DNA from 4 places in the Kluyvera ascorbata genome. Region 4 is predicted to be linked to each of the others. Evidence: predicted binding sites of a transcription regulator. Region 4 holds the regulator's gene; each other region holds the start of a gene.

Region 1 (2,205 bases), 1.4 Mb from region 4:
AATCGCGATAGCTGTCTTTTTCATTTTTTGCGCCTCGTTATCATCCAAAATTTGCCATGAAGTTCTAAATAGATTCACGGTTAAATCCTTCCACCGGGGGCGTGGCTTAGTAATTACTCAGCAGATATCTGCGGTGTTAAGCTGAGCACCCCTGGCGATGTAAAGTCTACAACGTCGCTGGAAACTTACAAGTGTGAACTCCGTCAGGCTTATGAAAAAAAAAGAGTTGTATACGCAATATTTAACAAATGTGTCGAAAATTTAAACGATGCAAAACACCCAGAACCGCACCAGACAAGCGTTCTACCTAAAATCATTCATAAAATCGAGGAGATAAAAAAACTGCAAAAAAAAGGCCAGGAAAATTCCTAATTTTCTTCAATGATACAAATTTGAGTGAATTTTTAGCCCATTAAATTGTCCAGCACAACGAGAGGCAGAGTGAACTGGTCGCATAATAAACACCATCGCGTTACCGTCTTCGGCAGCCTGTTGTAATCGGGCATGTTCTTCCGCTGATAAATCTTCCGTCAACCAGCCGATAACCACACTATAATTCCCCGTACGAGATGCGCGAACCATGGAGTCGAGCATGTCGCCTGGAGGCATCTGACGTAGCTGCATCACTTTTGTCAGCGGTAGGCCAGATGCTTGCACCCACTGGCGGCTGAGCTTTTGCTGCGGTGTTAACCACAGCTGCCAGCGAGACTGCTGACCGAGCTGCTGTAGCAGGGGCAGTAGCAATAGCTGCGCCATCATCGGCTGATCTTCCCGATAAAGCACTTCGCTAACCAAAGCGGTTGAGGAATCTTTTACTGATGTAAAAGTATGGGAAGCGGTAGTCGAGACCGCAGCAGAAGAATGATTTACAACACCAGAAGTATACATAGTTAATCCAGCCCTGTGGGTTACTGTATGAATATACAGTACTACCCTGAAGATTAAAGATCAACCTCATTTTCTGAAAGCAACTCGCAAAATTGCACTCTAAATGCCTACAAAGGCAAATTCACCTTGCCGTGTCGAACGAACGCGCCTATGTTGCTTGTTATGTCTTCCATTAACAAATTTAATGCATCCATGTCCATGATTATTAAGGATTAATCATGAAGAAAATATCATATAAACGGATTTATCAGTCCCAGAAATATTTTTCGCTGTTGGGCAAAATCAAGTCGCGGGCGCTGTTTGGTGGCTATAGTCTTGCCGTCAATGATGCGGTATTTGCAATGGTCTCTGAAGGGGAACTCTACCTGAGGATGTGCGAGGAAAGTGCGACCTATCAGGCTCAGCATTCGCCTCCATTACTGACATTACGTAAGCGAGGGTGTTCACAGCAGTTAAAGTATTTCCATGTTGGCGAGCGGCTCTGGTCTGACGAACCGGTCTTACTTCAGCTTGGCAAATTTTCTCTCGAGGATGCGCTTCGAGAAAAGAAACAACAGAAATCATTACGGATAAAAGATCTGCCTAATCTCTCATTTCATATGGAGCTGTTGTTAAGTGAAGCGGGAATTAAAGATGCTCAAATGCTTCAGCATCTGGGGGCAGAAATGGCATGGATTCGGCTGCGTAAGATTCGTAAGCAGCTGAGTATTAATGTGCTGTATTCTCTGGAAGGGGCGATTATGGGCGTTCACTCAGCCGCGCTCCCGGCGCAACGGCGCCAGGAGCTACAGGAATGGGCATTAGCCCACGTGAAAACGGAGGGGGTCAGGCCATAACCTGTTTTTGCAAACGACAGATTTCAGGTAGCAACGAAATCATCAGGCCAATTTGTTGTAAGACCAATGGCTCTTTGCTGTCCGGGCGAGGTTCGAGATGTTGGATTCGTGCGGCTAAGTTAGATAAAGCTTGCTGCACCCGTTCCTCATCAGAAGGCTGGTGGTGTAGCGCATCATCGACATAGCACACCGCATCGTCCAGAAGAGCCAGTATTTCTGCTGTAGCCAGTTTTTCCCGATGGGCACCTAAAGCGGAAATATAGCTGGTCAGGGTGTGGTTGAGGCAGAGCAGCCGAAACGCAGTTTCTCGCATTTCCGGGGTGACCTTAGGTTCCGTCGACATGTTTGAGACCACTGAGGCGAGCTCTGCATCCCGGTTATGCGCATCACGACGTGCAATTCGATAGGCCAGACGGTTATCGCGCCCCTGGTGATACTGTTCCAGAATTGCGTCCAGGTAGCGGCAGTTTGCGTCAACTGC
Region 2 (2,205 bases), 1.2 Mb from region 4:
AACCGTTGCCAGCACCGCGCTGTTACAGGCGGCACGTCTTCTGGGGCGTCGTACGGCAGGTTATAAGCCCGTGGCCTCCGGCAGTGAAATGACCGACGACGGTTTGCGCAACAGCGACGCGCTGGCGCTGCAACGCAACAGCGTGCTGCCGTTACGCTACGAGCAGGTGAATCCGTATACCTTTGCAGAACCTACGTCTCCGCATATCGTCAGCGCCGACGAACAGCGGCCTATTGAGGCTGACATTCTGTCTGCCGGTTTACGTGCGCTGGAAGCGGAAGCGGATTGGGTGCTGGTTGAGGGCGCGGGAGGCTGGTTTACGCCGCTCTCCACGACGCTGACGCTGGCAGACTGGGTCAAGATGGAGCAACTGCCGGTGATTCTGGTGGTGGGCGTTAAGCTTGGCTGTATCAACCACGCGGTGCTGACCGCACAGGCGGTACAGCAAGCGGGGCTGCGGCTGGCAGGCTGGATTGCCAATGATGTGACCCCGCCGGGTCGTCGTCATAGCGAATACCTCAGTACGCTTCAGCGGATGATTCCAGCCCCCATGCTTGGTGAAATTCCGTGGCTCGGTGAGGCCGTGGATTCACCGTTGTTGGGCCAATACCTCGACCTGAGCGCACTTTAAGCGCTTTTCTGGCACGCCCATTGCTTCGTTATCCCTCTTCATTCGTAAGCACTAACCCGCAGATAACGTAAGGAAATCGCCTGTTTTGATGGACAAAATGGGCGTGCTTTTTCGCTGATAAATATCAAAATCGGGGATAAAATATTTTTTTTCATTCACGTTGACACGCCGTTGCGCAAATCGCCGGGTGCCGGGGGATAGGGGCTAGAGGTAGTTATCCACTATTCCTGTGGATAACCCTGTGTATTAGAGTTAGAAAACCTGCGGTAAACGAGAGAACATGCGGCCTGCGCCCGAATTGGTGCGAAACACGGCTTTTAGTACTTTTCTTTTATTATCAATAAGATGAATAAAAGCAATGGCGTAATAAAAAGTGCTGCGGATTGCCATAAAACTTTCATGACGTATATTGACAAATGTTAAAAGAGAAAAAATTCTGGGGATAACCTTATCTGGTTGGTGTTTTATCTTGTCAGAGAATAAATTTCAGCCGCTGACGCTGGTTATTGCCCCGGATAGACGAAATACGATAAGTGATTACTGTTTTTATATCCAGTATTTTTTATTGGCAATTCGGCAGGTGACGAGTAGAATTAATCTCCAGCCCGGCCCATCCGTCATCAGGTAGCGTTATTCATGAGCAAACCCTTCAAATTGCATTCTGCGTTTAGTCCTTCAGGCGACCAGCCTGCTGCCATTTCACGCCTGAAAGAGGGGCTGGAAGACGGCCTGGCGCACCAGACGCTTCTGGGCGTGACCGGGTCGGGGAAAACCTTTACCGTCGCCAACGTCATTGCTGACCTTCAGCGCCCAACGATGGTGCTGGCACCGAACAAAACGCTGGCCGCACAGCTGTATGGCGAGATGAAGGCGTTCTTCCCGGAGAATGCGGTGGAGTACTTCGTCTCCTACTACGACTATTATCAGCCGGAAGCGTATGTCCCGAGCTCGGATACCTTCATCGAAAAAGATGCCTCGGTGAACGAACATATCGAACAGATGCGCCTGTCCGCCACCAAAGCATTGTTGGAACGCCGCGATGTCGTGGTCGTGGCCTCGGTATCCGCTATCTACGGTCTGGGTGACCCGGATCTGTACCTCAAAATGATGCTGCACCTGACGGTGGGCATGATTATCGACCAGCGCGCCATTCTGCGTCGTCTGGCCGAGCTGCAGTACACCCGTAACGATCAGGCGTTCCAACGTGCGACCTTCCGCGTGCGCGGCGAAGTTATCGATATCTTCCCGGCGGAATCGGATGACCTGGCGCTGCGCGTTGAGCTGTTTGACGAAGAGGTGGAACGCCTCTCGCTGTTTGACCCGCTGACTGGCCACGTTGATTCAACCATCCAGCGCTTTACCATCTACCCGAAATCGCACTACGTGACGCCGCGTGAGCGCATCGTGCAGGCGATGGAAGAGATCAAAGAAGAGCTGGCTGACCGCCGCAAGGTGCTGCTGGCGAATAATAAACTGTTGGAAGAGCAGCGCCTGAGCCAGCGTACCCAGTTTGACCTCGAAATGATGAACGAGCTGGGCTACTGCTCTGGCATCGAAAACTACTCGCGCTTCCT
Region 3 (2,205 bases), 110 kb from region 4:
GCTGCTGGTAATCTTTGCGCCCCAGCATCCGAATGTGGTTACGCACTGCGGCAATATGCTCCTGCAGCGCGGCTTCGCGGGTGTAATCATCTTCGGCGTTAAAGTAGCGCTCGTAGGCCACCAGCGTCATTTTGGCATCCACCACCACGTCTTTGCGGTGCGGCAGGCGCACGATAACGTCAGGCTGCATACGGGAATTGGCATCGGTGTTGATACTCACCTGAGTTTCATATTCGTGCCCTTCACGCAGACCAGATGCCTCCAGCACACGCGTGAGCACCACTTCACCCCAGTTCCCCTGGGTTTTGTTGTCGCCTTTTAGCGCGCGGGTCAGGTTAACCGCTTCCTGCGCCATCTGGGCATTGAGCTGCTGGAGGTTGCGAATTTCATGCGCCAAGGTGTGACGCTCGCGCGCCTCCTGACCAAAACTTTCCTGAACCTGACGGCGAAAACCATCAAGCTGTTCACGAAGCGGCGTAAGGAGACCATGTAAGCTCTGGCGGTTTTGCTCCTCCACCCGACGGTTGCTCTGCTCAAAAATACGGTTCGCGAGATTTTCAAACTGCTCGCTCAGACGCTGTTCGCTGTTGAGCATCAAACGGTATTTTTCATCACCGTGCTGCCGCGTGGTCTCCAGCAGCGTAGTGACCTCTCGTAGATCAACTTCCAGCGACGAGTTGATTTCTCGCAGGCTGCGCAGTTCGTTGTTGAGCAGTTCGCACTCTTCACGCCAATGGGCGTTCTGGGCAATTTGCTGTTTTGCCGCGCTAAGCTCAGCGTACACATCACGCTCTTCAGCTAGTTGTTCGGCCCGCTGCTGCGCAACACGATAGCTTGCGGCCAGCCAGCCAATCGCTATGCCCGCCAGCGCGACCAACGCATAAATCACTACGGCAATATCCACAACGCCTCCTGCTTGAACCCGTTATCTGCACAAAATAGAATTGTGCTGTATAAACGTCCAGTTTTAAAGCGGTTTCCTGCGAGGCTCAGCGCAAAAATCATTATTAAATATTCATAAGGTAAATTAAAAAATAAGTAACTTTATTTTAAACAAATAAAATAGAGTAGAGAAATATATTTAATACGTTAAAACAAAAGCGTGTCACAAATTACCACTGCGTTTTTATTGCCTGATAAAAACATTCAAGATAATCTATCGAAAATTAGTTCTCACTCAGACACTGGCGCCACTAATATACAAAAAATCAATAAACATCTGATTCTTGTTTTTTTTCATTTTTACAGCTCTAATTTAAATAAACGCTGAATCACTGCTTTATTTTATCACCTCAATGAACACAATAACTAACGGAGAATATTATGGAATTTGGGACATGGATAAAAAAAAGAATTGCCGGGGAAGATGCCGTTCTTGGAGTCCCCAGGGAGAGGCAAAACTTAAATGGTCTGATACTCGAAGAGGCAATTGCCTATCATATTGCCTGGCGAGAACGTTGGTTAACTGCATTGCGTGAGAATAGAGGACACGATTTTGATATTACGCAGGTTTCCAGCGATGCAGTCTGCCAGGTAGGGAAATGGATATACAACGAAGGTGCATCATTCGCCAACTATCCTGAATACGAACACTTCCGCATTCTGCATGCAAAATTTCATCAATGCGCTGGGAATATCGTTGCGTTACATCAGAAAGGCCATTTTCTGGATGCCTTCGCCGCCGTCAGTAATGATCTAATGCCATTGTCTGAAGAAGTAGGACTGTCGCTTGGCGCATTGCTGGAAGCCTCACAGCGCTAAATACAAAAAAGGCCTCATAATGAGGCCTTCAATCATCTCAGACCTGATTACAGCAGGCGGCGTGCCGCTTCCACCACGATTTTCACCGCGTGGCTTTCAGTCTGCTTCATGGTCTCAGCATTTGGGATTTCCTGCTGGGTACGGTTAACGATAACCCCAGCAACCATCCCTGCGCGCAGACCCTGGCTTGAGCACATGGTCAGCAGCGTCGCGGACTCCATCTCGTAGTTCATCACGCCCATTGACTGCCACTCTTCCATGGAGCCTTTGAAGTTTCTTACTACGCGACCGGAGAAGGTGTCATAGCGTTCCTGACCCGGGTAGAAGGTGTCAGAAGAGGCGGTAACGCCCACATGAGTGGTCGCGCCTACTGATTTCGCCGCTTCTACCAGTGCAGTCGTACACGCGAAGTCAGCAACAGCTGGATATTCCATCGGTGCAAAA
Region 4 (2,205 bases):
CCGACACTGGCACCATTTGCACATCCAGTTCTGGATTGCTGCGGTGCAGATCGAGGTAGTCGTGGAACAGTTTGATCGACTCTTCTTTCGGCGTGTAGTAGGTGAACACGCGCGGGCCGCCGTGGATAAAGACGTAGCGCGGCAGTAGCGTACCGTCGATTTCCAGGGGTTCAAGCGGATCGGGTAAATCGTGCGCCAGGCACTGAGCGCGCAGCGTCAGCAAGTCAGCCTTAGAGTTATAAGGCAGGACGTACATAATAGGGCGCGACGTATCAAGCCCCAATTCCTGGGCAGGTTGTGCCGGAATAGACTTGCTTTTTACCAGAACACTTAATGGTAAATTCAGTAATTTGTAGTAAATTCGTGGCCAGCCGGACATAAACGATGTAAAGCCTCTGGTTAATCATGCAAATGCGCGGCAAGAATATCAGAAAGTCGGTGAAATTTCTGTTCTACCGCCTCATATCACGCATTGTCATTGACGTAAAAACGAAAAAGGTTCTTGAGATGGCCAATAATACCACTGGGATTACCCGAATCATCAAAGCTGCGGGTTATTCCTGGAAAGGATTCCGCGCGGCGTGGATCAATGAAGCGGCATTCCGCCAGGAAGGGGTAGCCTCTGTTATCGCGATTATTATCGCCTGCTGGCTGGATGTCGATGCCATCACCCGTGTCCTGCTCATCGGATCGGTCCTTTTGGTGATGATAGTGGAAATTCTCAATAGTGCACTGGAAGCGGTGGTTGACCGCATCGGCTCCGAGTATCACGAGCTGTCTGGCCGGGCAAAAGACATGGGTTCGGCGGCGGTGCTGCTGTCCATTTTCGTGGCGGTAATCACCTGGGTCATCTTACTGTGGGCTCATTTTCACTAAACCTGCGAAAACTGCCTGATTTCGTGAGTTTTACGGTTCCAAAATAGCCAGTAGCTGTATATACTCACAGCATAACTGTATATACACCCAGGGGGCGGAATGAAAGCGTTAACGACCAGGCAGCAAGAGGTGTTTGATCTCATCCGGGATCACATCAGCCAGACGGGCATGCCGCCAACGCGTGCGGAAATTGCTCAACGCTTGGGGTTCCGTTCCCCAAACGCGGCTGAAGAGCACCTGAAAGCGCTGGCACGTAAAGGCGTGCTTGAGATTGTCTCAGGCGCTTCTCGCGGTATCCGCCTGCTGGTGGAAGAAGAAGAGGGCCTGCCGCTGGTGGGCCGCGTGGCGGCGGGTGAACCGCTGCTGGCGCAGCAGCACATCGAAGGTCACTATCAGGTTGACCCGTCTCTGTTTAAGCCAAGCGCGGATTTCCTGCTACGCGTCAGCGGCATGTCGATGAAAGACATCGGTATTATGGATGGCGACCTGCTTGCCGTACATAAAACCCAGGATGTACGTAACGGCCAGGTTGTCGTGGCGCGTATTGATGAAGAAGTGACGGTAAAACGCCTGAAAAAACAGGGCAACGTCGTCGAATTGCTGCCAGAAAACAGCGAATTTAAACCTATCGTGGTCGATCTGCGCCAGCAGAATTTCTCCATCGAAGGGCTGGCCGTTGGCGTTATCCGCAACGGCGAATGGCTGTAACTCTCCCCTGATTCTAATGGCTGCGATACTTCCGCTATCGCAGCCTTTTTTCGTTCTGGTCGATACTCATGCCGCTACTTACTCACGCCGATAAGGCGCTGTGGCGCCTTGCGCTACCGATGATCTTCTCCAACATCACCGTGCCGCTGCTGGGCCTGGTCGATACCGCCGTTATTGGCCACCTCGATAGCCCCGTCTATCTGGGCGGCGTCGCCATTGGTGCTACGGCAACCAGCTTCCTGTTTATGCTGCTGCTGTTCCTGCGAATGAGCACTACCGGGCTCACGGCGCAGGCGTTCGGTGCGAAAAATCCGCAGGCGCTGGCTCGCGCGCTGGTGCAGCCACTGCTTCTGGCGTTGGGCGCAGGGCTGCTTATCGTATTGTTTAAAACACCGTTGATAAATCTGGCGCTCTCTATCGTTGGCGGCAGCGGCGAGGTGCTGGAACAGGTCCGGCGCTTCCTCGCTATTCGTTGGCTTAGCGCGCCAGCCGCACTGGCGAACCTGGTGTTGCTGGGTTGGCTGCTGGGCGTACAGTACGCGCGGGCTCCGGTGGTACTGCTCATCGTCGGCAACGTGCTGAATATCGTTCTTGATCTATGGCTGGTGATGGGGCTGCACA

What was found. The regulator LexA, encoded in region 4, represses DNA repair genes until DNA is damaged. The targets are predictions, from matches to a motif close to TNCTGTATGTACATACAGNA.
Region 1: the regulator LexA is predicted to act here: its motif matches at 910-929, upstream of sulA (SOS-induced cell division inhibitor SulA).
Region 2: the regulator LexA is predicted to act here: its motif matches at 1,170-1,189, upstream of uvrB (excinuclease ABC subunit UvrB).
Region 3: the regulator LexA is predicted to act here: its motif matches at 948-967, upstream of rmuC (DNA recombination protein RmuC).

The regions. Positions count from the first base shown of each region.
Region 1 is NZ_CP096201.1:3,253,519-3,255,723, reverse strand. It holds gene ompA (porin OmpA) at 1-24, opposite strand, end outside; gene sulA (SOS-induced cell division inhibitor SulA) at 379-888, opposite strand; gene MY052_RS15620 (TfoX/Sxy family DNA transformation protein) at 1,107-1,724, shown strand; gene yccS (YccS family putative transporter) at 1,714-2,205, opposite strand, start outside.
Region 2 is NZ_CP096201.1:3,451,423-3,453,627, reverse strand. It holds gene bioD (dethiobiotin synthase) at 1-631, shown strand, start outside; gene MY052_RS16480 (hypothetical protein) at 884-1,021, opposite strand; gene uvrB (excinuclease ABC subunit UvrB) at 1,268-2,205, shown strand, end outside.
Region 3 is NZ_CP096201.1:4,808,228-4,810,432, forward strand. It holds gene rmuC (DNA recombination protein RmuC) at 1-904, opposite strand, end outside; gene MY052_RS22970 (CZB domain-containing protein) at 1,324-1,761, shown strand; gene udp (uridine phosphorylase) at 1,809-2,205, opposite strand, start outside.
Region 4 is NZ_CP096201.1:4,697,536-4,699,740, reverse strand. It holds gene plsB (glycerol-3-phosphate 1-O-acyltransferase PlsB) at 1-379, opposite strand, end outside; gene MY052_RS22480 (diacylglycerol kinase) at 508-876, shown strand; gene lexA (transcriptional repressor LexA) at 976-1,584, shown strand; gene dinF (MATE family efflux transporter DinF) at 1,653-2,205, shown strand, end outside.